Regions from separate parts of the Rhizobium sp. NXC14 genome, predicted to be linked through region 1. Evidence: predicted binding sites of a transcription regulator. Region 1 holds the regulator's gene; the other holds the start of a gene.
The links. The regulator LexA, encoded in region 1, represses DNA repair genes until DNA is damaged. The targets are predictions, from matches to a motif close to TGTTCNNNNTGTGTTCNG.
Positions count from the first base shown of each region.

Region 2: NXC14_RS21640 (metallopeptidase family protein) is a predicted target of LexA. The motif match lies at 3,765-3,782, and genes of this name have one in related genera.

Region 1 is NZ_CP021030.1:2,085,829-2,101,756, reverse strand. It holds gene NXC14_RS10365 (pyruvate dehydrogenase complex dihydrolipoamide acetyltransferase) at 1-85, opposite strand, end outside; gene NXC14_RS10360 (pyruvate dehydrogenase complex E1 component subunit beta) at 101-1,480, opposite strand; gene pdhA (pyruvate dehydrogenase (acetyl-transferring) E1 component subunit alpha) at 1,496-2,542, opposite strand; gene NXC14_RS10350 (septum formation initiator family protein) at 2,688-3,008, opposite strand; gene eno (phosphopyruvate hydratase) at 3,144-4,418, opposite strand; gene kdsA (3-deoxy-8-phosphooctulonate synthase) at 4,560-5,405, opposite strand; gene NXC14_RS10335 (VOC family protein) at 5,402-6,298, opposite strand; gene lexA (transcriptional repressor LexA) at 6,497-7,213, shown strand; gene NXC14_RS10325 (ComEC/Rec2 family competence protein) at 7,194-9,626, opposite strand; gene gltA (citrate synthase) at 9,917-11,206, shown strand; gene lpxB (lipid-A-disaccharide synthase) at 11,233-12,402, opposite strand; gene NXC14_RS10310 (LpxI family protein) at 12,399-13,280, opposite strand; gene lpxA (acyl-ACP--UDP-N-acetylglucosamine O-acyltransferase) at 13,284-14,102, opposite strand; gene fabZ (3-hydroxyacyl-ACP dehydratase FabZ) at 14,099-14,566, opposite strand; gene lpxD (UDP-3-O-(3-hydroxymyristoyl)glucosamine N-acyltransferase) at 14,559-15,623, opposite strand; gene bamA (outer membrane protein assembly factor BamA) at 15,674-15,928, opposite strand, start outside.
Region 2 is NZ_CP021030.1:4,439,201-4,455,128, forward strand. It holds gene NXC14_RS21625 (error-prone DNA polymerase) at 1-1,335, opposite strand, end outside; gene NXC14_RS21630 (DNA polymerase Y family protein) at 1,332-2,750, opposite strand; gene NXC14_RS33465 (hypothetical protein) at 2,791-3,744, opposite strand; gene NXC14_RS21640 (metallopeptidase family protein) at 3,907-4,344, shown strand; gene NXC14_RS21645 (DUF1737 domain-containing protein) at 4,368-4,574, opposite strand; gene NXC14_RS21650 (CoA ester lyase) at 4,574-5,479, opposite strand; gene NXC14_RS21655 (hypothetical protein) at 5,593-5,826, shown strand; gene NXC14_RS21660 (glyoxalase/bleomycin resistance/extradiol dioxygenase family protein) at 5,935-6,354, shown strand; gene leuD (3-isopropylmalate dehydratase small subunit) at 6,490-7,098, shown strand; gene NXC14_RS21670 (pyridoxal-phosphate dependent enzyme) at 7,496-8,428, opposite strand; gene leuB (3-isopropylmalate dehydrogenase) at 8,675-9,787, shown strand; gene lpxE (lipid A 1-phosphatase LpxE) at 10,045-10,797, shown strand; gene NXC14_RS21685 (MFS transporter) at 10,840-12,726, opposite strand; gene NXC14_RS21690 (FtsX-like permease family protein) at 12,956-14,227, opposite strand; gene NXC14_RS21695 (ATP-binding cassette domain-containing protein) at 14,224-14,916, opposite strand; gene NXC14_RS21700 (hypothetical protein) at 14,923-15,384, opposite strand; gene NXC14_RS21705 (alkaline phosphatase) at 15,583-15,928, opposite strand, start outside.

The DNA of each region.
Region 1 (15,928 bases):
TGTCGCCTTCCTTGACCAGCCACTTGGAAAGATTGCCTTCTTCCATGGTCGGAGAGAGGGCGGGCATCGTGATATTGATCGGCATCGAAATACCCTCCCCTTATTTATAGCAGACAGCCTTCACCGCATCGACGACTTCGCCGACGTTCGGAAGCGCCAGCTTTTCGAGATTGGCGGCGTAAGGCATCGGAACGTCCTTGCCTGCGATCGTCAGGATCGGCGCATCGAGATAGTCGAAGGCCTGCTGCATGACGCGGGTGGCGATTTCGGTGCCGACGGAGGATTGCGGATAACCTTCCTCGACGGTGACGAGGCGGCCGGTTTTCTTCACAGATTCGATAACCGTCGGCAGATCCATCGGGCGGATGGTGCGAAGGTCGATCAGCTCAACGTCGATGCCGAGCTGTTCGAGTTCGGCGGCCGCCTTCGTCGCATAGGTCATGCCGATGCCGAAGGAGACGACGGTGACGTCCTTGCCCTGGCGATGGATCCGCGCCTTGCCGATCGGCAGGACGAAATTATCGAGCTTCGGCACGTCGAAGTGCTGGCCGTAGAGAATTTCGTTTTCGAGGAAAATGATCGGGTTGGGATCGCGAATCGCCGCTTTCAGCAGACCCTTTGCGTCGGATGCCGTGTACGGCATGACGACCTTCAGGCCGGGGATGGCGCTGTACCAGGCGGCATAGTCCTGGCTGTGCTGGGCGCCGACGCGGGCGGCGGCACCGTTCGGGCCGCGGAAGACGATCGGAGCGCCCATCTGGCCGCCGGACATATACAGCGTCTTAGCGGCCGAGTTGATGATATGGTCGATCGCCTGCATGGCGAAATTGAAGGTCATGAATTCAACGATCGGGCGGAGACCGGCCATGGCGGCACCGACGCCGACGCCGGCAAAGCCGTGCTCGGTGATCGGCGTATCGATGACGCGGCGGGGGCCGAATTCCTGCAGCAGGCCCTGCGTGACCTTGTAGGCGCCCTGATATTCGGCGACTTCCTCACCCATGACGAAGACGTCGTCGCTGGCGCGCATTTCTTCGGCCATGGCGTCGCGCAGTGCTTCGCGCACGGTCATCGAAACCATTTCGGTGCCGGCCGGGATTTCCGGGTCGTTCGGAACGACGGCCTTCGGCTCGGCCGGAAGCGGCGCGGAAGCAGAACCGGTGTTGGTCGGCTTCTCTTCCTGGGGCACCTGCGGAGCGGCGGCCGGCTTGGCGGCTGAAATGTCCGAAGCGGATTCGCCATCTTGCAGCAGCACGGCGATCTTGGTGTTGACCTTGACGCCTTCGGTGCCGGCGTCGACCAGCAGCTTGCCGATGACGCCTTCGTCGACCGCTTCGACTTCCATCGTCGCCTTGTCGGTTTCGATTTCGGCGATGACGTCGCCAGAAGTGACCTTGTCACCTTCCTGCTTCAGCCATTTGGACAGCGTGCCTTCTTCCATCGTCGGAGAGAGGGCGGGCATGAGGATATCGATAGGCATGGGTTCCCTCCCCGATTAGAGCAGAATGTCGGTGTAGAGCTCGGATGCATCCGGCTCCGGATCGGCCTGTGCGAAGTCGGCGCTGTCGGCGACGATGTCGCGAACATCCTTGTCGATCGCCTTCAGATCGTCTTCGGAAGCCCAGCCCTTTTCGATGAGGCGTGCCTTTACCTGCTCGATCGGATCCTGTTCGGAGCGCATCTTCTGCACTTCTTCCTTTGTGCGATATTTCGCCGGATCGGACATGGAGTGGCCGCGATAACGATAGGTCAGCATTTCGAGAATGATCGGGCCCTTGCCGGAGCGGCAATGTTCGAGCGCCTCGTCGGCCGCCGCCTTGACGGCGCGAACGTCCATGCCGTCGACCTGAATGCCGGGAATGCCGAAGCCGGAGCCGCGTAGCGAGTAATTCGACTGAGCGGTGGCACGGGCGGTCGAGGTGCCCATGGCGTAGCGGTTATTTTCGACGATATAGACGATCGGCAGCTTCCAGAGAGCCGCCATGTTGAAGCTCTCGTAGACCTGGCCCTGGTTGGCAGCGCCGTCGCCGAAATAGGCGATGGCGACATTGCCGTTGCCGCGGTAGTGGTTTGCAAAGGCAAGGCCGGTTCCGAGCGAAACCTGGGCGCCGACGATGCCGTGACCGCCGTAGAAATGCTTCTCTTTCGAGAACATGTGCATTGAGCCGCCCTTCCCGTGGGAATAGCCGCTACGGCGCCCGGTCAGTTCCGCCATGACCCCGCGCGCCTCCATGCCGGTTGCCAGCATGTGGCCGTGGTCGCGATAGGCGGTGATGACCTGATCGCCTTCCTTCTGCGCCATCTGCATGCCGACGACGACAGCTTCCTGACCGATATAGAGATGGCAAAAGCCGCCAATGAAGCCCATGCCGTAAAGCTGACCGGCCTTCTCCTCGAAGCGGCGGATCAGTAGCATCTCGCGATAGGCCTTGAGTTCCTCATCCCGATCGAAGTCGGCTACTGGGCCTCCATTCGATGCTTTGGCTGCTGGTTTTGCTGCAGTTTTGCGGCTGGAAACGGTCGCGGTCTTTCGCGGCGCCATTCAACCCTCCCTATGGGTTTGTCGTTTCTCGGTGGCGCGTACCATAGGGAAGAAATATGACCACAGCAATGCCATAATTGCATGGCTCGTATTCGACGCTAAGTTATTGGAAATAAATCAGAAATTCCAATTAACCCGATTCCGGTTAATTGGAATAATGTTTGAATATGACGATCTCGTCCGCACGCGACATATTCAGCTGATATCGCGCCTTTTCGTCCAGCATGTCCTTGTCGAGCGAGCCGTCACTCAGCAGCGCCACCTGGCTTTCCAGATGTTCGCGCTTCGCCTTCAGGACGGCAAGCTCTCTTTCGCGCGCGACCCGCTGACGCTCGAACGTCTCCGTCGCCCGCAGGCCATAATCGCCATGGATGCAATGATAACCGAAATAGGAAAGGAAGGCGACCGTCATAGCCGGGATGACGAAGCGGCCGAGCTTTCTCTTCTTATGATGCTTTGTCCACATACACGCATGCTCTTGAACGCATTACCAATTCGTTCAGCATAACGCGCAGAGATTAACCGTTCATTGACCGTAACCGCCGGCAAGAAAAAACCCGCGCCGGTGAGGCGCGGGTCGAGCATTGCAAATCAGATCGGATTAGCCTTTGATGATCGAGCGGCCGGCATATTGGGCCTGGGGGCCTAGGCCCTCCTCGATGCGGATCAGCTGATTGTACTTGGCGAGACGGTCAGAACGCGACAGTGAGCCGGTCTTGATCTGGCCGCAGTTGGTGGCAACGGCGAGATCGGCAATGGTCGAATCTTCCGTTTCTCCGGAGCGGTGCGACATGACGGCGGTATAGGCTGCCTTATGCGCCGTGTTAACGGCATCAAGCGTTTCCGTCAGCGAGCCGATCTGGTTGACCTTGACGAGGATCGAGTTGGCGACGCCCATGCGGATGCCGTCGCGAAGGCGGGCCGAGTTGGTGACGAAGAGATCGTCGCCGACGAGCTGAGTCTTCTTGCCGATCAGATCGGTCAGCGCCTTCCAGCCCTCCCAGTCGTCTTCGGCCATGCCGTCTTCGATCGAGATGATCGGGTATTTGCCGGCGAGCTCGGCCAGATATTCGGCCATGGCGCCCGACTCGAGCGTGCGGCCTTCGCCCTCCAGAACATACTTGCCGTCCTTGAAGAATTCCGTCGAGGCGCAGTCGAGGCCGAGGCACATGTCGTCGCCCGGCTTGTAGCCGGCTTTCTCGATCGACTTCATGATGAAGTCGAGGGCTTCGGGCGCACTCTTCAGGCCGGGAGCGAAGCCGCCTTCGTCACCGACATTGGTGTTGTGGCCCTGCGCGGCAAGCTCCTTGCGGAGCGTATGGAAAACTTCCGAACCCATGCGCACGGCGTCGGCGATCGAATCGGCGCCGACCGGCAGGATCATGAATTCCTGGAAGTCGATCGGGTTGTCGGCATGAGCGCCGCCGTTGATGATGTTCATCATCGGCACCGGCAGGAGGCTGGCGGAAGCGCCGCCGACGTAACGGTAAAGCGGCAGGCCGGATGCCTGGGCCGCAGCTTTGGCGACGGCGAGCGAGACGCCAAGGATGGCGTTGGCGCCGAGGCGCGACTTGTTCGGCGTGCCATCGAGCTCGATCATGATGTTGTCGATCTGGATCTGATTTTCGGCGTCGATGCCGCCGATCGCGTCGAAGATCTCGCTGTTGGCGGCCTCGACCGCCTTTTCGACGCCCTTGCCGAGGTAGCGCTTGCCGCCGTCGCGCAGCTCGACCGCCTCATGTGCGCCCGTCGAGGCGCCCGAGGGAACGGCCGCGCGGCCCATGCTGCCGTCTTCGAGATAGACGTCGACTTCGACGGTGGGGTTGCCACGGCTATCGAGGATCTCGCGGGCGATGATATCGGTGATTGCAGTCATGGGTTCTTCCTGCTCAGTGGGTGATAAGTCGTTCGAAGCCTGTCATAATCGAAGGCGTGCAAATTACAATGGCGCAATTTCCCGCCTTCGAAGGGGTATTGCATCGTGGCCTAAACCACGATCATGTCAGCCTGTTGAACGTTAGGCCTTGGCGATCGCATCGAAGGCAAGCAACTTCTCAAGCAGTCGCGGCATGTCCTTGAGATAGACCATGTTCGGCCCGTCGGACGGTGCGTTGTCGGGATCCTGATGGGTTTCGACGAAGACGCCGGCAATTCCCGTCGCCACTGCCGCGCGCGCCAGCGTTTCCACGAACTCGCGCTGGCCGCCGGAGGAATCGCCCTGCCCGCCCGGCTGCGCCACGGAATGGGTGGCGTCAAAAATGACGGGAGCCCCCATCGCCGCCATGATCGGCAGCGAACGCATGTCGGAAACCAGCGTATTGTAGCCGAAGGAGGCACCGCGCTCGCACAAGAGCACATTCGGATTGCCGCTGGCGTTGAGCTTCTTCAGAACGTTCTTCATATCCCAAGGGGCGAGGAACTGGCCCTTCTTGACATTGACGGCGCGGCCGGTTCTGGCGGCGGCGATCAGAAGGTCGGTCTGACGGCAGAGGAAGGCCGGGATCTGCAGAACATCGACCACCCTGGCCACCTCGGCGCATTGCTCGGCCGTATGGACGTCGGTTATGACGGGAAAGCCGAATTCCTTCTTGAGGTCGGCAAAGACCTCCATGCCCTTTTCCAGGCCGATGCCGCGTTCAGCCGAGAGCGAGGTACGGTTCGCCTTGTCGAAGGAGCTCTTGTAGACGAGGCCAATGCCGAGCTTGCCGCAAAGCTCCTTCAGCGTGCCGGCGACCATGAAGGCGTGATCCCGGCTCTCCATCTGGCATGGACCGGCGATCAGCGACAAGCGGCCAGTATTGGAAAAAGTCACCTGGCCTTCGCCTTCGCCGATCCTGACTTCGGAATTCGTGTCGGTGCTCATCGTGTTTCCTCGAAGGCGAAGAGCGCACCCTGCCCGGGCGTGGGCTTCACCAGAATGCGATTGTTCTTGCGTGTGAATGTGATCCCGTTAGCACCCAAATGCGCTTCTGTCACGGCAAGATCGATGACGGTGAAGAGGATTGCCCGCCCCCGCAGGCCGCGATCGGCTGATGAGACAGCGGTTTCGAAATAGGCCTCCAGCCCTTCCGGCGTCATCAAGCTGATCTTTGCATTCGATGCCGCGATATTCACGCCGAAACCGGTTTTCTCCACCGCCGCCTGCCCAATCGCGAGCCCGACGAAGGCGGCGAATGCCGCCGGGTCCGGTGCACAAAGTGCGATCTCGGCAATGCCGATCACGCCATTGGCGTGCGTCTCCAGCGCGGCGCGATCTGTAGGGAACGAATTGATGCGCTGGCAAGTAAAGAGAAAGAAATCGGGGGCGCGCAAATCAGCTGCAAAGGCCAGCTTAAAGCTGCCGACGCTCTCCGAACCGTCCGGCATCCGCATCGGCCGGCTGAACTGCAACATCTCACCGGCGCTCGCGCCGTTGCTGACGAAGCGCTTATGATCGAGGTCGGCATCCTCGCTGAGGAAGGCCAGCGCAGAAAGTCCCTCCTCGCCGCAGCGGAAACGGAAGGCGCGATTGCGGGCGATGAAGACGTTGCCCTGGCGGGCCGCTGCCTCGCTCTCGTCGACACTCGCCACGCCAAGCGGCTCCAGATAGGTCTTGTCGGCGAAAAAGACGCAGGCATTCTCCGTTCCGAAGGGATGGCGTGCATCGGCGGCGACGGTGAAACCGAGCTTGCCAAGCCTCTCACGCGCCAGATCGATATTGACCACGGGCAGCACGACATGATCCAGCGGGTGCGACCTGGCGGAATGCGCGTTCATGAATATCCCTCCTGAAACCGGCAAGAGATGTGCGACAGCACCTCCCTCAATGCAAGACATGTGCGCCAATCCGGCAAATGAAAATAAAAATCTCCACGAGTTGACGTGAACTTTTACGGAAATTTAGCTACTTGCGGAACACATATGGAACATATAGTGTCCGTTCTGGATTTGTTTCAATCACGGGGTCTGACGTCGATGCTCACGCGCAAACAACAGGAGCTTCTCCTTTTCATCCATGAGCGCATGAAGGAATCCGGCGTTCCTCCCTCTTTCGACGAAATGAAGGATGCCCTGGATCTCGCCTCGAAATCCGGCATTCACCGCCTGATCACGGCGCTTGAGGAACGCGGCTTCATTCGCCGCCTACCGAACCGCGCCCGGGCGCTCGAGGTGATCAAGCTTCCGGAGGCCTATAACCCCAGTCTTCAGCGTCGCGGTTTTTCGCCGAGCGTCATCGAGGGCAGCCTCGGCAAGCCCCAGCCGGTCGCCGCCCCCGCTGCGCCAAAGCCGGTCGCCGACAATGGCAACTCCGTCTCCGTGCCGGTCATGGGACGTATCGCCGCCGGCGTTCCGATCTCGGCGATCCAGAACAACACCCACGATATCGTCGTTCCTTCAGATATGCTCGGCTCCGGTGAGCACTATGCGCTGGAGGTCAAAGGCGATTCGATGATCGACGCCGGCATCTTCGACGGCGACACCGTGATCATTCGCAACGGCAGTACCGCCAGTCCCGGCGACATCGTCGTTGCCCTCGTCGATGACGAGGAAGCAACGCTGAAGCGTTTCCGCCGCAAGGGCGCCTCGATCGCGCTCGAGGCCGCCAACCCGGCTTATGAGACCCGCATCTTCGGGCCCGACCGGGTCAAGGTGCAGGGCAAGCTCGTCGGCCTCATCCGTCGCTATCACTGACGCCGGATGGGCTGGAATCGGTAAAACGATCATTGCGCCAATCATAGGCGCGATGGCGCATCCATGGTCGCGACAAAGCATCGAATGCGGTGGCGACCTCCAGGCCGGCATCGGCGAAACGCAATTCGAGCGAGCCGGTCCTACGCAGCGTCTCGCCGGTGAAAAGCGTGCCACCTGAACGGCAGCTGTTGAAACGCAGACGGACCGAGGTCACGACGATATCGGCCGTATCGCAGGCCGGGCCGAGATAGGCGGCATTGTCGATGACGGTGACGATATGGCCATTGCCAAGTCTTGATGTGCACCAAGCCTTCTTGACGCAGGAAAAACGGTTTGCTTCACCGCCTGCTGCGGCTGCCCGCATCGCCGCACTCGCTTCGTTCTGCTGATCGCGGGAAAGCCTGACACGGCGGCCTTCTCCTTCCGGCGGGATGGCCGGACCATCCAGCATCTTCGGCGGATCATGTGTCGGCAGCACCAGCGCTCTCTGCCACTGGTCGAATATGAAATCCGGCGGGTTTTCACGGTTGGAAGCTATTGCCTCAGCCGCGACGACCGCAACCAGACTGCCATCCTCCGAAATCAGCAGATCCGGCGGCCGGGGAACCGGCAGAAGCAGCACGATGAGCGTAGAGATGGCGATGATCGAGGTGCCGACGTGGCGCAGCCGAGTGCGCAGCAGCGTCAGCAGCAGAAAGCCTGCCACCGCCACTGCGAAATACCAGGCGGGCAAGCGGCCGATGCCGATATCACCGCCCCAGCCGGACACCGTCTTGGCAACCGCAATCACCAGATCGAGGCCGAATCCGACGACCTTCCAGAGCGGAGCGTCCAAACCGAAAAGCATGAGCAACATCGCCAACAATCCGGCCGGCATGACGATGAAGGAGATAATCGGCATCGTCGCAAGGTTTGCCGGCAGGCCGTAAGCCGTCAGGCGATGAAAATGCTCAATCGAAAACAATGCGGTGGAAAAGCCGCCGATCAGCGAGGTCAGGAAGACGCCGCCGAAGAAACCGGCGACGGCAACCACCGGCCTCATGATCGGCAGTTTCAGAAAAGCGTTTTCGCGGACACGCCTGTCCTTCCACAACTGATAGCCCGATACCAAGGCCAATGTGGCGGCAAAGGACATCTGAAAGCTCGGTCCCAATACTTCCGAAGGTGAAATGGCGATGATGATGAGCGCGGAGAGAACGACATTGCGCAGGCTGATCGACGGCCGGTCGAAGAAGACGGCAATCAGCATGATGGCCATCATGATAAAGGCGCGCTCGGCCGAAACCCCGAAACCGGAGATCAGGTAATAGGCGGTGACGGCGATGAGCGCGCCGGCAGCGGCGATCTTCTTTGTCGGATAGGCTTGGGCGACGCCGGGAAAGAGGCTGAGCAGCATCCGAAAGCCGACGAAGAAGATGCCAGCCGACAGCGCCATGTTGAGGCCAGAGATCGCGACGATATGGGCAAGGCCGGACTGGCGCAGCGCCTCCGTCGTCGCGTGCGATATGGCGCACCGTTCGTCCGTCACCAGGGCAGCGGCAAAAGCGCCGGTATCGCCGGGCAGGATCGATCTTATGCGGTCGCCGATGCTGCTGCGCAGCCGGTAGAGCCATTCGAGCAGAGCCTCCGACGTGCAGCTGGCCGCCTGCAGGCCTGCCTCCAAGTCGAGTTTCTCCGGCGCACCATAGAAGAAACCGTTGGCGCCGATGCCGTCGAAATAGGCACCGAAGGAGAAGTCGTTGAGCGCGGGAAGTGCGGGGCCCGCCGGCGGCGTCAGCCGTGCCTTGCCGGTGATGATGTCGCCGATCTCGAAAGGCGCATCGGCGCCCCGGACGATCGCGGTGATGCGTCTCGGCGGCCGTTTCAGCTCCGGAGCCTCGGTGCCGGTGACGGCAAGAATGTAGCGCCAGCGCCCGCGGCCGTCGCCTTCCCGGCGTTCGACCCGGCCGGTCACCGCGGTCGTCACGGATGAATCGAGGATCACCGTCGAAGCCCGCCAGCTCTCAAACTGAGCCGAGAGCATGCCGCCCGCGAAAAGTGCCAGCGCCATGAAACTTGCGCGCAAGGCCGGCCGGCTGGGACCGGTGAGGAAAACCGCGGCCGCCGACACCAGCAAGCAGAGCAGCGATGGAACGAGGGGCAAATCCGATGCCGCAAGAAACCAGAAGGCCGATCCGGCTCCGAGGAAGACCGGCGAGAACAGCAGCATTCGGCCATGATCGGCCTCTTCGCCCAGCATGCAGGCTCCGGCAGGCAGCGATTGCCAGGCGGCGGCCAGTAGCCGATGACGCAAGGGGGTCTGCGACTGCGTCCTTACCGATTGAGTCACCACCGCAGGCGCAGGAAAATCCGGCGGATCGGCAAGGCCGACGCCCGCTTCCGGCCGCAATTCGGCTGTCGTCAATTCCTGCATGCGCCGCCCAAGATCACCCCCCGAAGTCGCCAGAATGCAACCTTCAAGTAAATACGGCAAGGATAATCGATTGAAATATGAGGGGAAATCTTAAGCGGCAAAAGGGCTGTCGAATCATCAGCTTCCGTTATGCGTGCGGCTCATCGCTGCAGTGCCTAAAAGGTGATACCGCAATGCACAAAATGCCGTCACAGTAACTTGGCATTAGCGTTGCGATCATATAGCTATCGGAAAGGACGCTTAACCCCTATGGCGCTTTTGTGGCGCCACCGACATTTCGGAGGATCAGCATGACGGATCAAAGCGCTACAATAAAAATCGGTGACAAATCAGTCGACCTCGCCGTTAAAAGCGGCACGATCGGCCCGAGCGTCATCGACATCGGTGCCCTCTACAAGAACACCGCTTCCTTCACATACGATCCGGGCTTCACCTCGACCGCATCCTGTGAATCGAAAATCACCTATATCGACGGTGACGAAGGCGTGCTGCTGCACCGCGGCTATCCGATCGAGCAGCTGGCCGAACACGGCGATTTCCTGGAAGTCTGCTACCTCCTGCTCTACGGCGAACTGCCGACGGCCGCGCAGAAGAAGGACTTCGACTATCGCGTCACGCACCACACGATGGTGCATGAGCAGATGAGCCGCTTCTTCACCGGCTTCCGCCGCGATGCACATCCGATGGCCGTCATGTGCGGCTGCGTCGGCGCACTGTCGGCCTTCTATCACGACTCCACAGACATCACCGATCCGCACCAGCGCATGGTCGCCAGCCTGCGCATGATCGCCAAGATGCCGACGCTTGCCGCCATGGCATATAAATACCATATCGGTCAGCCCTTCGTTTACCCGAAGAACGATCTCGACTATGCGTCGAACTTCCTGCGCATGTGCTTTGCCGTCCCCTGCGAGGAATATGTGGTCAATCCGGTGCTTGCCCGCGCGATGGACCGCATCTTCATCCTGCATGCCGATCACGAACAGAACGCCTCGACCTCGACCGTCCGTCTCGCGGGTTCATCGGGCGCCAACCCGTTCGCCTGCATCGCCGCCGGCATCGCCTGCCTATGGGGCCCCGCGCACGGCGGCGCCAACGAAGCAGCGCTCAACATGCTGACGGAAATCGGCACGGTCGACCACATTCCGGAATATATCGCCCGCGCCAAGGACAAGAACGATCCGTTCCGCCTGATGGGCTTCGGCCACCGCGTCTACAAGAACTACGATCCGCGCGCCAAGATCATGCAGAAGACGACGCATGAAGTGCTCGGCGAACTCGGTATCAAGGACGATCCGTTGCTGGAAGTGGCGATGGAGCTGGAGCGCATCGCGCTCACCGACGAATATTTCATCGAGAAGAAGCTCTATCCAAACATCGACTTCTACTCCGGCATCACGCTGAAGGCGCTGGGCTTCCCCACCACCATGTTCACAGTGCTCTTCGCCCTTGCCCGCACCGTCGGTTGGATCGCGCAGTGGAACGAGATGATCGAGGATCCAGAACAGCGCATCGGCCGTCCGCGCCAGCTCTATGTCGGCGAACCCAAGCGCGACTACATCCCGGTTTCGAAGCGCTGATCGCTTCAGAGCTCAAAAAAACCCGGTCAGGAATGGCCGGGTTTTTTCTTTTCCAAAACGTCGAGAAGGATTTCGGCGGCCTGTTCGCCGGGCGGCTTTTCCGTCTGCATGCGCTGCCAGATGAGCTCGTAGCCTTCCTTCATGGCCTTCAACTGATAGGTATCGGCCGACAGCCTTTCCATCCAGCGTGCAAGGCTTGCGCCGCGGACGACATCGTTCAGATATTCCGGCACGACCGGGTAATCGGCGATCAGATTCGGCAGCGCGCCGGTCCAGGTCTTGATGCCCGATGTCAGCATGCGCATGATCCAGTCGACCTTATAGGCGGAGACGACGGGAACGTCGGCAAGTGCGAGTTCGAGAATAACGGTTCCAGACGCCGCCATGGCTGCATCGGCCTCGGCAAAGGCTTTCCATTTTGCTTGCGCGCCGACGACGATCTCCGGCTTTACCGCCCAGCCCGCCGTCATTTCGCGGACGAGCGCTTGCCTGTGCATTATGGTCGGCAGAATGAAGCGTGTCGGCCCATTACGGGCGACGATTTCATTCGTGGCGACCTCGAAATAAGGCAGAAGCTTCTGGATCTCGGAGGAGCGCGAGCCGGGAAGGAGCAGGATCGGGCCGTTGCCTGGCTGCCTTCCCACGCGCAGGCGACGTGTCTCCAGCAGCGCTGGGTCGGCGACCAGACGATGCCCGACATATGTCGTCGCCGGCCCATTGAGGCGCTGCATGGCTGCCGGTTCAAAGGGCAGGACGGCAAGCACGTGATCGACATAGCCGAGCATGCGCGTGGCGCGATATTCCTTCCAGGCCCAGACGCTCGGACAGACATAATTGACAACAGGCAGATCGGGCAACGCGGTGCGCACGCGCTTGGCGACGCGATGGGTGAAATCGGGACTGTCGATAATGACAAGGATATCCGGCTTTGCAGCGACGATCTCAGCCGTGGTGCGACGGATCAGGGCAAACAGCCTTGGCAGCCGGCTCAGCACCTGGGTGATGCCCATGATCGACAGCTCGGAAAAATCGAACAGGGATTTCAAACCTTCCGCCTGCAGCCCCTCGCCGCCAACGCCGACAAGCTCCACCGGTCCGCTGTAAATCCGCTTGAGCGCCGCGATGAGATCGGCCCCGAGCAGATCGCCCGACACTTCACCGGCAATGACGGCGATCTTCAGCGGCGTCCCGTTCATTCGACCCCCCATGCCGGCAGACCGCGATCGATGCCGCAGACGAACAACCCAGCCTCGTCGGCGGCGCTGATGACCGCGGCCCGATCAAGCACCAGTGAGCGACCGGCTTCGATTGCGATGCCGGCAAGGCCGGCTTTCGCAGCGTTCAGGATTGTCGCAACGCCGATCGCCGGCAGGTCGGCGCGAATATCCTGTTGCGGCTTGCAGAGCTTGACGAGCACGCCGCGGCGGCGCGGCGAGATCCGTCCGGCGGCCCTGAGGCCGGCGACACGGTCCAGCATCTCATCTGTGCCCTCAAGTCCTTCCAGCGCGACGACGCGCCCGCCGACGCTGACTGCACCCTGCCCGACATCCAGCCGGCCAAGCGTCTCGGCGGCATCGGCGGCCTGGCTGATATCGTGCCGGTCTTCCTTGCCGGGCGCGGCGGCGCCAAGCGGGCCAACGGAAACGAGCAGGTCGGGGGCGATCTCGTGGGCGCCGACGACGCGCCGGCCGTTCCCCTCAATCAACCGGATCACCATCTGCAGAACCGTGTCGTCGCCGCCGGAGAGCAGTGTGCGAATGGCGGCCGGGACCTTCATCAGAATGCGCAATGTCGGGCGCACCTCGCGCCATTCCGGCCGGCGGCGCACGCTCCCCGACATCACAACACGTCCGATGCCATATCGGGTGAAGAGACCCTCAAGGGCGGCGAAATCGCCGATGCCGACAACGGCGTGATCATAGCCTTCCCAGCGTGGCTCGCTCTCGTCCTTCAGCGCGATGATTACAGGATCTTCGCCTGCCGCGCGCGCGGCTTCGGCGACATAGGAAGGCAGAAGGCCACCGCCGGCAATGATCGCCAGCCGGCCCGCAGCGGTGTCGCCTGTTAAAGCCACGGACTAGCCCTTCTGCCCCCGCGTCGGGGAGGACAGGGCGCGGTCGCTCTCGGCTGCAATGAAGTCGAGGATCTGCACAACCTGCTCGCAATCGGCATATTCCTCGCGGATCGCGGCGGCGTTTTCGCGCACGGAGCCCGTTCCTTCGAAAATCGCCTTGTAGGCCCGGCGCACCCGGTGGATGACGGCGCGGTCGATGCCGGCCCGTGTCATGCCGACGACGTTGAGGCCGCCCAGCAGACCGGGATTACCGTTCAGCATGCCATAGGGAATGACATCGTAACTCACCGCCGACAGGCCGCCGACGAAGGCGTGGCGGCCGACGCGGGTGAACTGGTGAACCGCCGAGCCGCCGCCCAGGATAACGCGATCCTCGATAACGACATGTCCGGCGAGCATGACGTTGTTCGACATGATCACATGGTTGCCGACCCGGCAGTCATGCGCGACGTGGGAATTGGCAAGGAAAAGGTTGTTGTCACCAACGATCGTCTCACCGCCGAAATCGGCCGTGCCGGTGTTCATCGTGACACCTTCGCGGATTGTGCAATTTGCACCGACCGTCAGCGTCGTTTCCTCGCCGCCGTGGTGCACGCTCTGCGGATCACCGCCGACGACGGCCATTGGGAAGATGCGTGTGCCCTTGCCGATAACGGTGCGGCCGGTGACGATCGCATGCGCCAAGAGCTCGACATTCGCATGCAGGACGACATGCGGCCCGACATGGCAGAAAGGACCGATTTTGACGCCCTCACCGATCGTAGCCCCGTCTTCGACGACAGCCATCGGATGAATACGGGCGCTTTCGGCGATATTGCTCATGCCTGATCCTTACGAACGATCATCGCGCCGATGTCAGCTTCGGCGACAAGTGCGCCGTCAACCTTGGCGTCGCAATGGAATTTCCAGATATTGCCGCGTTGCTTGTTCTTCTTGACATGGAATTCGACGCGGTCGCCGGGCACGACCGGCTTGCGGAAGCGCGCATTCTCGATGGTCATGAAGTAGACGAGGTTGCCGGTCTGACCTTCTTTCTTGGCGCAGATGGCACCCGCCGTCTGCGCCATGCCCTCGATCAGCAAAACCCCGGGCATAATCGGCGCTTCAGGAAAATGGCCGGTGAAATGTGGTTCGTTCACCGTGACGTTCTTGATACCGATCGCCGTGTTGTCGCCGTCGATCTCGATGATCTTGTCGACCATGAGAAAGGGATAGCGGTGCGGCAGCAGCTTCATGATCTCGGTAATGTCAGCCGAAGAAAGCGTCGTCGTGGCTTCCTCAGTCATTTTGCTTGCCTCCAGGGTTCCTCCCGCGCAACTTGGATTTCGATACCTGTTGCGCTGCCTCTCTCAGATAGTCTTTTAGCGGACGTGCAGGTACACCGCCATATTGTCCGCCCGCGGCAAGGTCGGTCATGATACCGCTTTTGGCAGCGATCTGCACGCCATCGCCGATCGTCACATGTCCTTTGATTCCCGCTTGGCCGCCGATCTGCACGCCATTGCCGATTTTCGTGCTGCCGGCGATGCCGACCTGTGAAACGATGGCGCAATGGCGGCCGATCTGGACGTTGTGGCCGATCTGGACCTGATTGTCGATCTTGGTTCCCTCGCCGATCACCGTGTCGTCCATGGCACCGCGGTCGATGGTCGTGTTGGCGCCGATCTCGACATTGTCCTGGATGATCACCCGGCCGATCTGAACGATCTTGATCATGCCGCGCGGACCCGGTGCATAACCAAAACCGTCCTGGCCGATCCGAACACCGTTGTGGATGATGACGCCATTGCCGATCAGCGCACAGAGAATGCTCGCTCCAGCCGCAATCGAACAATCCCGCCCGATCTTGACATTCGGACCGATGACGCTGTTCGCGCCGATGCGCGTTCCCGCCCCGATCTCGGCATGCGCACCGATAACGGCCAGCGGTTCGACGATCGCGCCCTTTTCAAGTTTGGCGCTCGGATGGATCACCGCGCTCGGCGCAATCTCGCTTTCACCCGAAAGAGCGACAGGACGCAATGCTGCGGGATAGAACAAGCCTCCCGCCATTGCGAAGGCAGCATGCGGATTGGACGAGAAGATAACCGGGAGATGCGGAGGAACGAGATCGGCAAGCGCCTTGTCGCAGATTACCGCCGAGGCCTCGCATGTCGCAAACTCCTCGCGGTTGCGGCGCGACAGGATATAGCAGACATCGCCCGCCCGCGCCCGGCTGATGGGGGCGACGGACCTGACGATAACATTGGCATGATCGGAATTGGCAAGTTCCGCCCCAAGAAACTCTGCCAGCTCAGCGAGCCTCAGACCTTCATGGGGCAGAAAAAAAACGTTTTGCTCCATCGGCAATGCTCCAGAACGGAATTGAGTCTTACAGTTCCGGACTGCCGATATCAGAATTGGTTGTTAATGCCAAACTTGAAGTTTTGCGTCTTGTCGAAGTCTTCCTTGAGGACCGGGATTGCGTAATCCAGACGCAATGCACCGAAAGGAGACTGCCAAACGACACCGACACCGACGGAAGCGCGCAGCGAGGCGTCTTCGCCCTCAATGCCGTCGCCCCTCAGGTCGACGTCGTTGCCAAACAAGGTTCCGGCGTCGGCGAAGACCGCGCCGCGCAGGTTGAAGTCGCGCGGGAAGCCCGGCAT
Region 2 (15,928 bases), 2.1 Mb from region 1:
GCTGGTGACGGCTGCCGTCAGCCCGGCATGCGCGACGCCATACCTTCCATAAATATGCTGGATGACATCTTCACGCCTGTCATGCTCGAAATCGACATCGATATCAGGCGGCTCGTCCCGGTCCATCGAAATAAAGCGATCGAAGAGGAGCGTGCTCTTTTGAGGATCGACTTCGGTAATTTCAAGACAAAAGCAAATGACCGAATTCGCTGCCGACCCCCTCCCCTGGCAGAGCACACCAATCTGATAACGAGCGTGCTGGATGATCTTGTGAACCGTCAGAAAGTAGGAGGCATAATTCTTGTCGCCGATGAGTTTCAGCTCATACTCGATCTGCTGCGCCACTTTCTCGGGAATACCATCCGGATAACGTTTTGCCGCTCCTGCCCACGTCAGCCTTTTCAGAGTTTGCTGCGGGGTTTCGCCGGGATCGTTTTCCGCGGGATAATTATGTTTCAACTCGTTCAGGGAAAAGCTCAGCCCTGCGAAAAACACCTGCGTATTCTCGACCGCGTGAGGATAGTCCCGGAAAATCCTGGATACTTCACGTGCATCCTTGAGAAAGCGCTCGGCATTGGGCGCCAGAAGGAATCCGGCTTCCGAGATCTGCACATGTTCCCGGATCGCGATCACGATATCAGAAAGCGGCCGGCGATCGGGGTGATGGTAGAGCGGCTGATTGGTTGCAATCAAGGGCACACGGTTTCGGGCGGCCAGCATCGAAAACACCGCAAAGGCCTGCCGGTCCCGCCCGTCATAGGCTGGCGACAACGCCATGAAAAATCCCTTGCGGAACCGTTTGCGAAACCGCTCCAGATAGTCTTCAAGCACCGGCTGGCGGGCAGGATCGCTGATAAGGCTCCGGTCCGGAACGAGCGCGAGCATCATCTCGTCGCCCCATTCCATGAGCTCTGCTTCTGTCAGAATGCAGGCGCCCTTGACTGCCTCTTCTTTCAGATTGCCCGCGCTGAGGAGACGACAGAGATTCGCCCAGCCCTGCCGATTGCGGGGATAGGCGAGAATATCAGGCGTTTCATCGGAAAAGACGAGTCGGGCGCCCGGCTGAATCCGGATAGGATCGAGAATCTCTTCTCTTTTCCCTTCCTTCGCTGCCTGAGCCAAAATCGCATCTCTGTTTTTATATCTCTCCTCAAGCTGCTCGGCCTGCGCATGTGCCCTGACGACGCCGGCAACCGAATTGCGGTCCGCAATGCCGAGACCGCCGAGTCCGAGGTGAGCGGCCTGCACGACCATCTCCTCCGGGCTGGAGGCACCTTCGAGGAACGAGAAGTTCGTTCTCGTGCCGATTTCGAAGAATGCAGGCTCGGCCCTCATGCAAAGACCCCATGCATGAACCAGCGTGGATCGGGTTTTTCACCATAAAGACCCTGACGATAGATCCAGAAGCGGTGTCCAGACTCATCCTCTATTCTGAAATAATCGCGCGTCTGCGCATCATCCCCATCGATCCACCATTCCATGGCGACCCGTTCCGGTCCTTCACTTCTTGCTACCTGATGTTGTGTCCGCCGCCAGCGGAAAGTCTGCGGTGGACCGTCCGGCACTTCAGCAAATGCGACCTCAACGGGCTCCGGGTTTGCAAAGAGCCGCAGAGGGCGCTCCTCACGAAAAGGAAGCGCGCTGTCCTGCTTCACTTTCTGCAATGCCGGTAGGCTCTCCATGGCCGGTACCGTGATCACGGCCCGCTCCGGCACATGGCTTTCCCGAAGTTGAAAACTTTGCAGGCAATCCCGGCCAAGACGGGCCGAAACGCGGTCGACGAAGGTTGAAAGAGAGATTTCATCCTGCCGGTCACCTTCAAAATCGCCCTGCATGTCGTTGAACGGGTCATGCCGCAGCACATTCAGGCGCAAGATCTCGAAACCATAGCCGGCATCGATATCGTCATAAATCGCATGCAGCCGTTCGGAAAATAACCCTGCAACGAGCTTCGGCTCGCGAAGCGGCCGCGAAGCACCGACGGAAATGCGGAAAACCCTGCCGTCGACACGAAACAGCACTAGCTCGAACACCCGCCCGCCGGCACCGCGCGCTTCCAGCGACGGCTTCAGCGACACGGCAACCCGCCCGGTGACGGCAAGGATCTGTTCTTCCGTTCCGATCGGCTCGATCAGACGACGTTCGGACGAAAGACTGGCGACGGGACGCCGGGGCGAGATCGGCTCCTCCTCGCGGCCCAGCGCCTGGTCGAGCCGCAGAAGCAGCGCCTGGCCAAAACGGCGGGTGAGCGGCGCCCGCGGCGCATGAATGACATCGCCGACATATTTGAGCCCGAGCTTTTTCAAAGCCTCGACGATCTGTTCTTCCAGGCGCAAGGCCGCGACAGGCAGCGGCATCAAAACATGTTCCGTCTCCTCGTCTTCCACGATGCCGCCGTTTCCGAAACGGGAGACAGCCCAGGAAAGGCCCGGCGTCGATGAGACCGCACCTCGTGCATCGAGCCCCATATGGAAGAGCCGCGACAGTATATCCTTGAGAAGAGCTCTTTCCCCGCCGAAGAGGTGAGCGCAACCGGTAATGTCAAGTAGCAGCCCATCCCTGCCATCGAACGCCACCATCGGCGTATAACGGTCGCACCAGTCGGCAATGGCTTCCAGAAGCCGGCGGTCGGCCGCAGGATCTTCTTCCATGACATCGAGCGCCGGATACATGGCGCGCGCTTCGGCAACGCCTTGATCCTTCCGCAATCCCAACCTCTCGGCGAATTCGTCCAGCGCCGTCAAACGCATGGCGTTGTTGAGCTTGCCGCAACAGACGAGCGGCGGTTCTTCAGGACGCCCTTTCGAACGCCAGGAAAGCCCCCAGCGCTTGCGTGCGATGCGATCTGTGGCCAGATGCGGGAAGCTGAGCGCCAGAATGCGCTGATTTTTCGCCTGGAGACCGAGTGAAGCTTGGTTTGTCGACGGCAAGAAATTCGCGTTCATGGGGGCTCCACTCCAGAAGGAAGGAGAATGGAGCCGGATGTCGGCTCTTCTCCAGCGTGAGACGGAAAATCGGGTTACCGATACTGCCGGCTAACTTCGATCCGTCCGGTAACGGCCGCAGATTCGACGGCGCCGGCTCGACCCGAAGGCGCAAAGCAGCACTGCTCGCTTCCTCCGCGCCGGCTTGACGGATGAGGAAAAGCGGACGGCGGGCGGCACGCGCCCTGAGGCTAAGCCGACGGCTTTCGGTCAGACCGAAATGCAGAGGATTGCCACGCACCTCCATGACGACGGCAGAGAAGGCTGCGCTTTCAACGGCAGCTTCCGCAAGCCAGAGCGCATCCTCCAGCTTGCGCGGCGCGGCATGGAAAAATCGCTCCGGCTTCAATCCGAAATCCTTAAGCCCTGGGGCATAAGGCCGGCCTGCTTCCAGCGCGCCAACCGCATCGCCGATCCAGAGCAGCGGCAGAGACCTCCCGGCATCTTCCTCTTGTTTCTGCATCCACGTCACAACAGCCATAGCCAGGCCGCTTGCCGCCCCAGCATCGCGGGAACTTGCAGCGCGAAATTCAATGATCGCGTCGAGCGGCAGGCCGCCTTCCATCGCCTCGTCGAGCGGTGACACGCCAATTGGCAGGCGAAGCCCGAGGTCGTTTCGTTCCTGAATCTCTCCGGTCTTTTCCGAAGCTATGGCTTCTCGCTCCGCTGCCGCAAGCGCCGGCGCAGGCTTTCCTTCTAGCTTGGCGATGGTTTCGCGGAGCGCAAAAAGCCGCTCGCGCGCCAGGGCGTTCTGCGCCATGGCGTTTACTCCGTCCGTCTTGTTCCTGTTATGTTCTTATGGATTCCAGAGAGCTGAAGAAGAGTCAACAATCATTTTTTATGAATTTATTCCTGCCTTTGATTCCGCACTCGAAAATCGGCGGCAAAGGTTCTATATGGGCCCGCAAAGGAAGGAATATTCATGGCCCGCGTAGACCAGAGCGATGATTGGCAGGACCGCCATGCGCCGACGATCAGCACCTTCGAGTCGCTGGCCATGGAGGCTTACAGCCATCTACCGGATGAATTCCGCCAGCTTACGACCAATCTCACCATCGAGATTGAGGATTTCCCCGATGACGACGTTTTCGAGGATATGGCGCTGGAAACGCCTTTCGACCTGCTCGGCCTTTTCGAAGGCAGGGGAATTTCGGAGCGTTTCACCGTGGAAACCGGCGAAATGCCGAACCGCATTCGCCTCTACCGTCGCCCCATCCTCGACTATTGGGCCGAGAACGACGAGACGCTCGGCGATATCATCACTCACGTCCTGATCCACGAGATCGGCCACCATTTCGGGCTGAGCGATGAGGATATGGAGCGGATCGAGGCCAGCGCCGAGGAAGCCGCCGAGCGCTGAAACCGTGCGTTCGGCAGAACGCGCTATTGCTCGGAGAGCTTCATCTCCGGATCGTAATCCTTGCCTTCGACAGTCTTGACGACGGCCTGGCCGCATTGCATCGCGCCGGTTGCGGCATTGAAGGCATAGGTCGGCGAGCCCTCCAGAGACCAGCCCTTGTTGAGGGCGGCGGTGACCTTGTGGCAGAAGGAAGCGTCGTCGGGACCGGTCAGGAAGCGGTAGAGTTTCATCAGGCGGGCTTTCTTGCAGAAATCAGGCGGGCTTTATGAACCAGAGCTTCGGCCTGGACAAGATGCAGCCGCTCAATCATGCGGCCGTTCGCATTGATGACGTTGAGGCCTTGGGCGGCCGGATCGGCAAAGGCTGATATGATTGCCTGCGCTTCGGCAATCTCTTCCGCACTCGGACCGAAATGCCGGTTGGCGGCCGCAATCTGCGCGGGATGGATCAGCATCTTGCCGGAAAAACCCATAGCGCGACCCTGCCCGCATTCGACGTCGAAACCTTCGCCATCCCGGAAATCGTTGAAAACGCTGTCGAGCGCATCAAGCCCATAAGCCTTGACCGCGAGAATGACCTGCATCAGCCAGGGCACGAGAAAGCTTCGCCCCGGCTGCGGCAGGACGCCGGTTTCCTTGCGCAGGTCGTTGAGGCCGACGACGAGGCAATCGAGCCGCGCCCCCAGCATGCGGCCGGTTTCGGCGATCGCCCCGACGTTCAGCACGCCGCGCGGCGTTTCGATCATTGCCCAGATGCGCAGCTCCTCTGGCACCTGTGCATCGGCCAGCAGATCGCCAATATCGATGACATCCTGGGATCCATCCACTTTCGGCAGGAGAACGGCGTCGGGCAAAAGCGCCTTGACCAGCTCGAGATCCGCCGCCCCGAATCCGGATGACAAAGAATTGATACGAATGATCCTTTCCTTGCCCTCGAGCGGCTGTCCGCCAAAAAAAGCATGCAGATTTTCCCGCGCTTGGCCCTTGCTTTCGGGCGCGACGGAGTCCTCCAGGTCGAAAATAACCGCATCACAATCAAGGGAGCGGCTCTTTTCGAGCGCCCGCAGATTGATGGCCGGCACACTCAGCACCGAGCGGCGCAGACTTGAGGAACGCAGAGGTGTGGTTTGCTTCATCAGCCATTAGTGCCAAGCTTCGCAAAGCCCGGCAAGACAACAAAAAGCCATGCTTGCCTTGCAGAGAGGAAAAGGAAGGACCACATTCCTTTCTGTAGAAAGGTTTCAAACCCATGCAGAACATTCGCTCCATCTTCTTCATGCTGGCCGGCGCCACCTTCTTTGTCGCCATGCTGCTTCTCACCTTCTCGGTGACGCTTGCCGTCGGCGGCATCCTGACCGTGTTCATGGTCGGACGCGCGCTTTCGATGAAGATGAAGCCCGCTCCGGTGCGCGCCAAGGCAAACAACGGCAAGCCGGAGATGCGCGTCTGGAACGACGGCCGCGGCACGATCATCGATCTCTGAGATCCTGCTTTCAAAAATATTGGCCGACACTGTCGGATCATGCTTCCGTGATACGTCTTTGAAGCAGCCGGGCATTCAGCCGGCGCTCAAAAACGATGGAGGACGAGCATGGATACGATGGAAGACAAACCGGCCAAGCTGCCGCCGGTGAAGAATGGCCTGCTGCCCTACCTGACCGTCGATGGTGCGGTGAAGGCCGCGGAATTCTACAAGAAGGCCTTCGGCGCCGAAGAGGCCCACAGGGTACCGGTCGATGAAAGCGGCCGGACGATGCATATTCATCTCTATATCAATGGCAGCTCCCTCATGCTGGCGGATGCCTATCCCGAATACGGCCATCCCTTCAAAGGCCATGAAGGTTTTGCCATCCAGCTTGTTATCAACGATATCGATTTCTGGTGGGATCGTGCGGTGGCCGCCGGCGCCGAAGTCGTCATGCCGGTCGAACTGATGTTCTGGGGCGATCGCTACGGCCAGCTTCGCGATCCGTTCGGCGTCCTCTGGGGCTTGAACGCGCCTGCCAAGTAACAGGCCTCGCACCGCCCCCAGGCCACGCGAACGTCGCGTGGCCGCCATTTTAGAAAGATTCTCCTTCATTTCGGCGAAAAACTGGACTAGATGCACATTCAGGAAAGTACGTTTTGCTGAAATGGAGCATAGGTCATGGATAAATTCGTGAAGCTCACGGGCGTTGCAGCGCCCCTGCCGGTCGTCAACATCGACACCGACATGATCATCCCGAAGGACTATCTGAAGACCATTAAGCGCACCGGTCTCGGCAAGGGCCTTTTCGCCGAAGCCCGCTATAATGAAGACGGCTCCGAAAATCCCGATTTCGTGCTGAACAAGCCGGCCTATCGCGATGCCAAGATCCTTGTCGCCGGCGACAATTTCGGCTGCGGTTCCTCGCGCGAGCACGCTCCCTGGGCACTGCTCGATTTCGGCATTCGCTGCGTGATCTCCACCAGCTTTGCCGATATTTTCTACAACAACTGCTTCAAGAACGGCATCCTGCCGATCAAGGTCAGCCAGGAAGATCTCGACAAGCTGATGGACGACGCCTCGCGCGGCTCGAACGCTATCCTGACGATCGATCTTGAAAACCTCGAGATCACCGGCCCCGATGGCGGCTCCATCAAGTTCGATCTCGACGAGTTCAAGCGCCATTGCCTGCTGAACGGCCTCGACGATATCGGCCTGACCCTGGAAAAGGGCAAGGCGATTGACGAATTCGAAAAGAAGAACGCCGCGTCGCATCCCTGGGCGGCTTGACCCCTGACGGGTTGTCTGCCGATCAGGCCGGGCTTTCGCGCGGCTTAGCTTGCTGACAAACTCGCTACTTCGTCTCGACCCGGACTCCGCTCGCGGCAAGAGGGCTCGCAATGCCGAGAGCGGGCGAGGAACGGAGATGGCGCGGCATTTCCTCTTCTCCCCAGCGGGGAGAAGGTGCCGGCAGGCGGATGAGGGGGCCACACGGCATCACCCCTCCGGTCAGAACCTATCTGCCACGTCTGACGGCAGCGCCTTGTCTCTAGATATTGCCGAGGTAGGCGCCAATACGGCCGAAACCGGCATGAGCGCTATGGAAAGGCCGATTCCGCCGGCCCCCTCATCCGCCCTACGGGCACCTTCTCCCCGAGGGGAGAAGAGGGAATCGAGAGGCCACAGCTCAGAGAAACTTCTCCTTCCAAAGCCTCAGCTTTTCGAGCGACACGCCGATGCCACCGCAGACTTCGATCAGTGGATTGTCAAAGCGCTGAAGCAGCCCGGCATGCACATCGGCAATGGCAAGGGCGGCACCGCAGGCCGGCTCCACGAGGATGCGATGCGCATCGGCAAATTTCAGGCAGGCGGCGACGGCATCGGCGTCGCTGACGACAACGCTTTCGATCGGATGCTGCTTCGGTAGATCGAAGACATGCTGCGCCACCTGCCGTGCACCGAGCGACGTGGCAATCGAGGTGATGGCGGGAAGGGTAACGCGCTCGTTTGCCTTGAGGCTTGCGTGAAGTGACGCCGCCCCTTCGGTTTCAACTGCGATGACGGGGACACCGGAAAGGCCGTTCCGCTTCAGCCCTTCGACAATGCCGGCCAGCAGCCCGCCGCCGCCGACGCTGGTGACGACGCAATCGAATGTCGCACCCTTCGCAACGACCTCATCGATCAGCGTGGCATGACCATCCCACAGAAGCGGATGGTCAAAAGGGTGCACATAGGTCGCCTTGCGGCTGCGGGCGAGTTCGACCGCGTGGGCATTGGCTTCGTCGAAAACGCCTCCGTGGACGAGGACACTTGCGCCGATTGCGGCAATCGACTGCCGAACATCGGCCGCCGTCGTCTCCGGCACGACGATCGTGACCGGCACGCCGAGCGCCCGGCCGGCATAGGCCGCGGCAATGCCGGCATTGCCGCCGGAGGCGCAGAAGATCTCGCGCGCACCATCTTTCACCTCCTGCTGGCACAGCCGGCCGACGCCGCGCAGCTTGAAGCTGCCGGAAGGCTGCAGCGCATCGAGCTTCAGCCAGAGCGGTTTGCCGCTGGCGCTATAGCCGGCGGATGTCCGAAGCAGGGGCGTGTCGAGATGGAGGGGTGCTGAAGCCATGCAAACATCCAAGAGATAAGTGAGACGACGGTTCTAATCCGTTTGCCGGCACAGGAGCAACCTTCCTGACCTACAGGCCCACGCTTTCAGACGCGCAAGGGACGCTGTTATGCTTTCAATCTCTGAATCGGCCGAAAAATCGGGCCGACGCAGAGGATTGAAGCGTACTGATTCAACCCTTCTCTCGCTTGAAATGCCTATTTCCGGGGTCTAAGAAGCCGCAACTTGTTTTTCCAGGAGGGTTTCATGACTGCGCGCAATCTTTTCCTGCTGCCGGGTGACGGCATCGGTCCCGAGGCGATGGGCGAGGTCCGCAAGATCATCGCCTATATGAACGAGGCGATGAATGCCGGTTTCGTAACCGACGAAGGCCTTGTCGGCGGTTGCGCTTACGATGCCCATGGCGCGGCGATCTCGGAAGCCGACATGCAGAAGGCGCTTGCCGCCGACGCCGTTCTCTTCGGCGCGGTCGGTGGTCCCAGATGGGATAGCGTACCTTACGAAGTGCGCCCGGAAGCAGGCCTGCTCCGCCTGCGCAAGGACCTGCAGCTCTTCGCCAACCTGCGTCCCGCCATCTGCTATCCGGCGCTTGCCTCGGCCTCGTCGCTGAAGCCGGAACTGGTCGAAGGCCTCGACATCCTGATCATCCGCGAGCTGACGGGCGGCGTCTATTTCGGCGAACCGAAGGAGATCATCGACCTCGGCAACGGCCAGAAGCGTGGCATCGACACGCAGGTCTACGATACCTACGAGATCGAGCGCATCGCCGGCGTCGCCTTCGAAATGGCCCGCACAAGGCAGAACCGCGTCTGCTCCATGGAAAAGCGCAACGTCATGAAGTCGGGCGTGCTCTGGAACCAGGTGGTGACCGAAACGCATAAGGCGAAATATTCCGACGTCGAGCTCGAACATATGCTGGCCGATGCCGGCGGCATGCAGCTGGTGCGTCAGCCCAAGCAGTTCGACGTCATCGTCACCGACAATCTCTTCGGCGACATGCTTTCAGACGTCGCCGCCATGCTGACCGGTTCCCTCGGCATGCTGCCCTCGGCCTCGCTCGGCGCGCCGGATGGTAAGACCGGCAAGCGCAAGGCGCTCTATGAACCGGTGCACGGCTCGGCCCCCGACATCGCCGGCAAGGGCATTGCCAACCCGATTGCCATGATCGCCTCCTTCGCCATGTGCCTGCGTTATTCCTTCAATATGGTCAAGGAAGCCGATGACCTGGAAAAGGCGATCGCCAACGTGCTCGACAAGGGCATCCGCACCGGCGACATCATGGCCGACGGCTGCCGGCAGGTCGGCACGGTCGAGATGGGCGATGCAATCCTCGCCGAATTCAAGGCGCTTTCGGCCTGATATATTTCACGTGAAACAGCTCCCGCCCTTCGCATCACGCATGCGGGGGGCTTTCAGAGATAGACAAAACCCGCCGGACTCGATCGAATTAGCCGAAACGGACTATCCTCTGCCACAATCTCGTGTATTTTTGCGCCGGATTTCACCTCCGCATATTTTGGAAGTTGGAAACGATTTCCGGTCTATGCGCCAGTTCAAAGTGAAAGAGCGCCTGCCGCACGCACGGCACTCGAAGGCTAATTCGAACGGACGACGGCATGCGGGCATTTTGGGCTTCCCTGGACAGGCGCTGGCGCCGGAGCGACGCTGCGATGCCGCCTTTGCGCTGGCAGGCTTGTCTCTTCATCACGATCAACGCCGTCATCCTTTCCATGTTGCTCTTCGATGCCCCGATTGGCGCGAGCAAGCCTCCCGCGCCGGTGAAGCAAATTGGCGAGCTTCTGACCGGTTTCGGTGATTCCGCCTGGCTGATCTACACCAGCATCCTGCTCTTCTTTCAGGGCAGGGCAGGCTACAAGCTGTTGAAGGCGGCGCGCTCCAGGGCACAGGCGCTTTATGTCAGCTGGATCGGCGCCTACCTTTTCACTACGGTCGTCTGCTCCGGGCTTCTCGCCAACCTCCTGAAACGGGCGATTGGAAGGGCGCGTCCCGACCACTTCCACGATTACGGCATGTTTTCTTTCACGCCTTTTTCAGGTCATGCCGCTTTCGAAAGTTTTCCCTCCGGCCATTCCACCACGGTCGGCGCCTTCTTTGCCGCTTTTGCGCTTCTGTTTCCGCGTTACCGCATTCTCTTCATCGCCTTCGCCATCTGGCTTGCCATGACGCGCGTCATGGTCGGTGCGCACTATCCGAGCGACGTTATCGCCGGTCTTGCTTTCGGCGGCTGGTTCTCACTGCTGACGGCGATCGTCTATGCCCGTTGTGGCCTGCTCTTCAAACTGGCGCCGGACGGCTGGCCGCTCGCCAAGCACCTGTTCCCCGACGCGAAAAAGCCCGGCGCCTTGTGAGCGCCGGGCCCTTTTTCGAGCATGTCAGACGCGGACGCGTCATCAATCCATGGCGTGGATATCCCTGTTCTTCGTTTCCGGCAGGAAGATCAGGCCGATCACCAGCGTGATCGCCGCAAAGACGATCGGGTACCAGAGACCGTAATAGATATCACCCGCGGCAGCGCTCATGGCGAAGGCCGTCGCTGGCAGCAGGCCGCCGAACCAGCCGTTGCCGATATGATAGGGCAGCGACATGCCGGTGTAGCGGATGCGGGTCGGGAAGAGTTCGACCAGAAGGGCCGCGATCGGGCCATAGACCATCGTCACATAGATGACGAGGACGAAGAGGATGGCAATCGTGCCGACCCAGTTGACGCGGGCGGGATCGGCGACCATGGCGAAGGCGCCGCCATTGGCGATGTTGTAGACTGCCATGTCAGTGACGCCATTGGCCTCGTCGGCCGTCAGCAGCTTGCCTTCGAGCAGCTTGGCTGCCGGCATGGTTTCTTTGTCGCCGGCGCGCACCGCATCGGCAGTGAGCGCCAGTTCAGGATTAGCGGCGATAAAGGCATCGAGCTTGCTATCCGGCACCTTGGCGGCGGCTCGCTTCAGCGGATAGCCGGCATCATGGAGCGCAATGTTGACGCCCTTTTCGAAGGCGGCGGTCATGCCCTTCGCCTTGTCGCCGGCGGCAACGACGTCGAAGCTGGTAATCGTGCTGTTACCGACCTTCACCGTCGCCGGTTGTCCGGCGGGACCCGGCACGACGTCATATGGCACCGAGTTCTTCGTCAGAAATGCTGTCGCCACGTCGCATGAGCTGGTGAATTTCGACGTACCCGTCGGGTTGAACTGGAATTTGCAATCCGCCGGATCGGCCGTGACCGTTGCGCGGATCGACGCCTGCGCTTCGGCAAGCGCGGGATTCGCCATCCAGGTCATTGCCTTGAACAGCGGCTGATAGGTCACTGCTGCAAGTAGGAGGCCTGCCATGATGATCGGCTTGCGGCCGATCTTGTCGGAAAGACCGCCGAAAATGACAAAGAATGGCGTGCCGAGGAAGAGCGCAATAGCGACCATGACATTGGCCGAAAACAGATCGACCTTCAGCACGTTCTGCAAGAAGAACAGCGCATAGAACTGGCCACCGTACCAGACGACTGCCTGGCCCATGGTGGCGCCGAGAAGGGCGATGAGCGCGATCTTGGCATTCTTCCATTGCCCGAAGGCTTCGGTCAGCGGCGCTTTGGAGCCCTTGCCTTCTGCCTTCATGCGCTGGAACGCCGGCGATTCATTCATCTTCAGACGGATCCAGACGGAAATGCCGAGCAGCACGACCGAGACCAGGAACGGAATGCGCCAGCCCCAGGCTGCGAATTGAACCGGACCCATCAGCGACTGGACCAGGATGATGACGATCAGCGACAGGAACAGGCCGAGCGTCGCCGTCGTCTGGATCCATGAGGTGAAGTAGCCGCGCCGTCCGTTCGGCGCATGTTCGGCGACATAGGTTGCAGCACCACCATATTCACCGCCGAGCGCCAGACCCTGGAGCAGGCGAAGACCGATAAGAATGATCGGGGCTGCGATGCCGATGCTGGCCGCACCCGGCAGGATACCGACGAGGAAGGTCGACATACCCATGATCAGGATCGTCACCAGGAAGGTGTATTTTCGGCCGACGAGATCACCGAGACGGCCGAAAACCAGCGCGCCGAACGGACGCACCAGGAAGCCGGCGGCAAAGGCGAGCAGCGTAAAGATATTGCGCGTCGCCTCAGGATATTGGGTGAAGTAGGTCGCACCGATATAGGTAGCGAGCGAACCGTAAAGATAGAAATCATACCATTCGAAAACGGTGCCGAGCGAAGAGGCGAAGATGACCTTCTTCTCCTCGCCCGTCATCGGACCGGCCTTCGCGCCGTCGATGCTTGTGACATTTGCCATTGTCTGTCCTCCACAGAGTGATGAGCAACGGGCGCGGCCGACTCTCCTCAAAGCATACCCCGGGCCGCGACACGCCTGACGAGAGTGTGCCAGAAAAGACAGGCCGCAAAGAGAGATGCTTTGGGATTATGACTTTAGTCTAACGAGGCCGTCCCATCACTCGCATCGGAGCGTTGCTCAGCCCTCCTGCCGGGCGATGGCATTTGGCGGCGGGACGGTTCAACCCCTGTTAAGCCCTCAGCGCCTGCGCCGGCGATTGCCGGTAGGCAAGCACCGCCGGCAATGCGGCGAGAATACCGGCAAAGGCGAGCAACACCCCCGTAAGCTCGGCATCTTCCCGGGCGAAGCCAACCGGCATGGCGATGCCGCTGGTCTGCGAGAGCATGCCGGCCAAGGTCAGTGCCGCGGCGAAACCGAGCGCAAATCCAAGTGCTATGCCGACTGCCACCAGAAAGAAGAATTCCAGGAAGACGATGCCGAAGATCGCGCCGCGCGGGGCGCCGAAGGCTCTGAGCGCGCCGATCTGGCGGCGGCGCTGGCCGATATGAATGACCGTGACCAGGACCAGTGAGGCCGCGACAAGAGCCTGTGCGCCGGAAGCGACCACAACAAGGATCTGCTTGGCGTCGCCCAGCGTGGCGTAAAGATTTGTCAGCACCTCGCCGGGGAAGACGGCGATGGTATTGCCGTTGCGATAATCCCGTCGAAGCTTATAGGCATCGGCGATCGTTTTCGGCTTGACGAGGATGGCCGGAAGGCCTGGAGCATCTGTGGCCCAGGTCTCCTTCAGCACGGCTTCCGGATCGAGCTTTCCATGATGATCGTGCGCGTCACGATCGGCGCCTGCATGATCATGATCGTGTCCGTCCTCTTCGGCGTCTCCCGCATGCTCCTCCGCCTCCAGCCCGTGAATGTGCCAGACTGCCTGAATAGGAACGAGAATCGCCCGGTCCCAGGCAGTATCCGTCGGCCGCAGGCGACCGACGACATGATAAGCGAGTTCGGTGTGGGTCTCGCCCCCTTCTTCCGCCGAACCGTGCATCGGCTTGATTTCATCGCCGAGCGAAAGCCTGACCGCGGAGCCGATCACTGCCTCTCCTTCGTGGGTGAAAGCCTTGCCTTCGGCAAGATCGCCGGACAGCTTGTTCGACATCTTTGTTGTCGTACCGACGATCGGGTAGCTGGAGAAGAAATCGCCAAAGCCGATCGGCGCCGCCCAGTCGACCCGGGGGTCGGCGGCAAGTTTTGCCAGCACCTCGCCCGGCATCAGCGGCAGGGGCGAGGGCTGCAGGAAGACGGAGGAGAGCACGAGTTGTGTCTCGCTGCCGCCGGCGCCGATGACGAGGTCGAACTTATCGGCGGCGCGCGCGCTGCCGAGGCGAAGCGCCCGCTCCTGCAGCACCACGGAGACGCCGAGCGCGGTCGCAAGCGCCACCAGGAGCACGACAACCAGTGATCCCGCCCACAGGCGGCGAAGATCGGCACAAATGAAGCGGATCATGCAGCCTCCCCCGCAGCGGCAATGGAATCCTCGCTGATCCGGCCGGAACTGAGCGTGATATGCCGGTCGAGACGGCCGGCGAGCCGCTGGTCGTGGGAAACGACGATCAGCGTGCTGCCTTCGGCATTGGCAAGATCGAGGAGGAGATCGCCGACGGCCTCACCGCTTTCTGCGTCAAGACTCGCGGTCGGCTCATCGGCAATGATGACACCGGGCTTGCGCAACAGCGCGCGGGCGATCGCCACGCGCTGCATCTCGCCGCGCGACATGCTCTCGATCTTCTGGCCGGGCCGGGACAGGTTGACCGTGCTCAAAAGCACATGCGCCCGCTCGATGACGGCGGCCGTCGCGGCGCCGGCAAGCCGGGCAGGCAGAAGCACGTTTTCGAGTGCCGACAGGCCGGGGAAAAGGTGGAATTCCTGCATGATCAGGCCGATATTGACGGCGCGGAACCGGTCGCGCCGGCTTTCCGAAAAAGCGGCGATATCCTCACCGTTCCAGCGGATATGGCCCTGCCGCGTCCGCTCAAGACCCGTGACGACATTGACGAAGGTGCTCTTGCCGGAGCCTGATGCTCCCGTGATAGCGACCCTGCTGCCGGCCTCGACCGACAGGCGGCCGATTGCCAGCGCCGGCGAGCTGAGGCCCGGAAAGGTGACATCAAGGTTTTCGATATCGAGTGCGAGCATGTCGGTTTAAACAGCAAAATATTCGGCTTGGCGGATCCGCAATAGGCTGACGAAGCCGGTTTCCGGATCGGCCCAGGAGCCGTATTCCAGCGTGCCGCGCACTTCGATTGTCTGGCGCGGCTGCACGAAGGTCTGCTTTTCCAAGAGATAAACCACGACGATATTGTCGGGCCAGTCCGCATCCGAAGAGCAGAAGGGGCAGAGCGACATCGGCACTTCGGTGAGTACGAAGAACTGCGCCTCTGCCTTCAGTGGCGGCGCCATGAAACCCTTCATGTTGATTTCCTGCCCGGCAAGGCGCTTCACCTTGTCCGAGAATTCGAGACCGAGCACGCCGAACTTGCCATAGAGCTCGTCGAACGAAAGCGAAGCGCCGGCCGCGCGCGCAGCATAAGCAGCAAAGGGAAACGCAATGGCAGCGCCGATCAGCCGGCGGCGGCTGAGATGCAGCGAAGAGAATATGTCCATGGCGACCTCCAAGAAGTAGATCCCGGCCTCTGGCATCGGCCCGAAAATCGAAACGATTTTCGGAAAGCACGATGCCAGCTTCAAAGTGTTACAGCGCCTTTTTGCGCGTCTGAAAGACGCGCGGCGCTGTAATCGGCCGGGACCATGATCGACAAAAGAGGCAAGGTCGGCAAGCGGCCCTGCAAGATCGGCTTTCGATCAATTCGTCTGCTTGGCGCCGAGAGCGAAGGTGTCGGCGAGCACGCGATAGACGTCGCTCTGTTCCATGTAACCATGGAAGCCTTCGGCACCCGGACCGGCCGACTGCAGCACGACATCGTCGACGGCGTGAACGCCGCTCTCGCTGCTCTTCGGAAGATTGCCCTGTACGAAGACGGCGCCGGGAACATCCTTATACTGTTCGTTGGCGACATATTCCTTCTTCTCGTTCTGGACGGCCGGAACGAAAGGACCATCGAGCTTCGGACGGAAGGTCTCATAATGATCGGGGCCGTTGTTGGCACTGAGGAACAGGCGGCGGCTGACGTCGACCTGGTCGGGATAA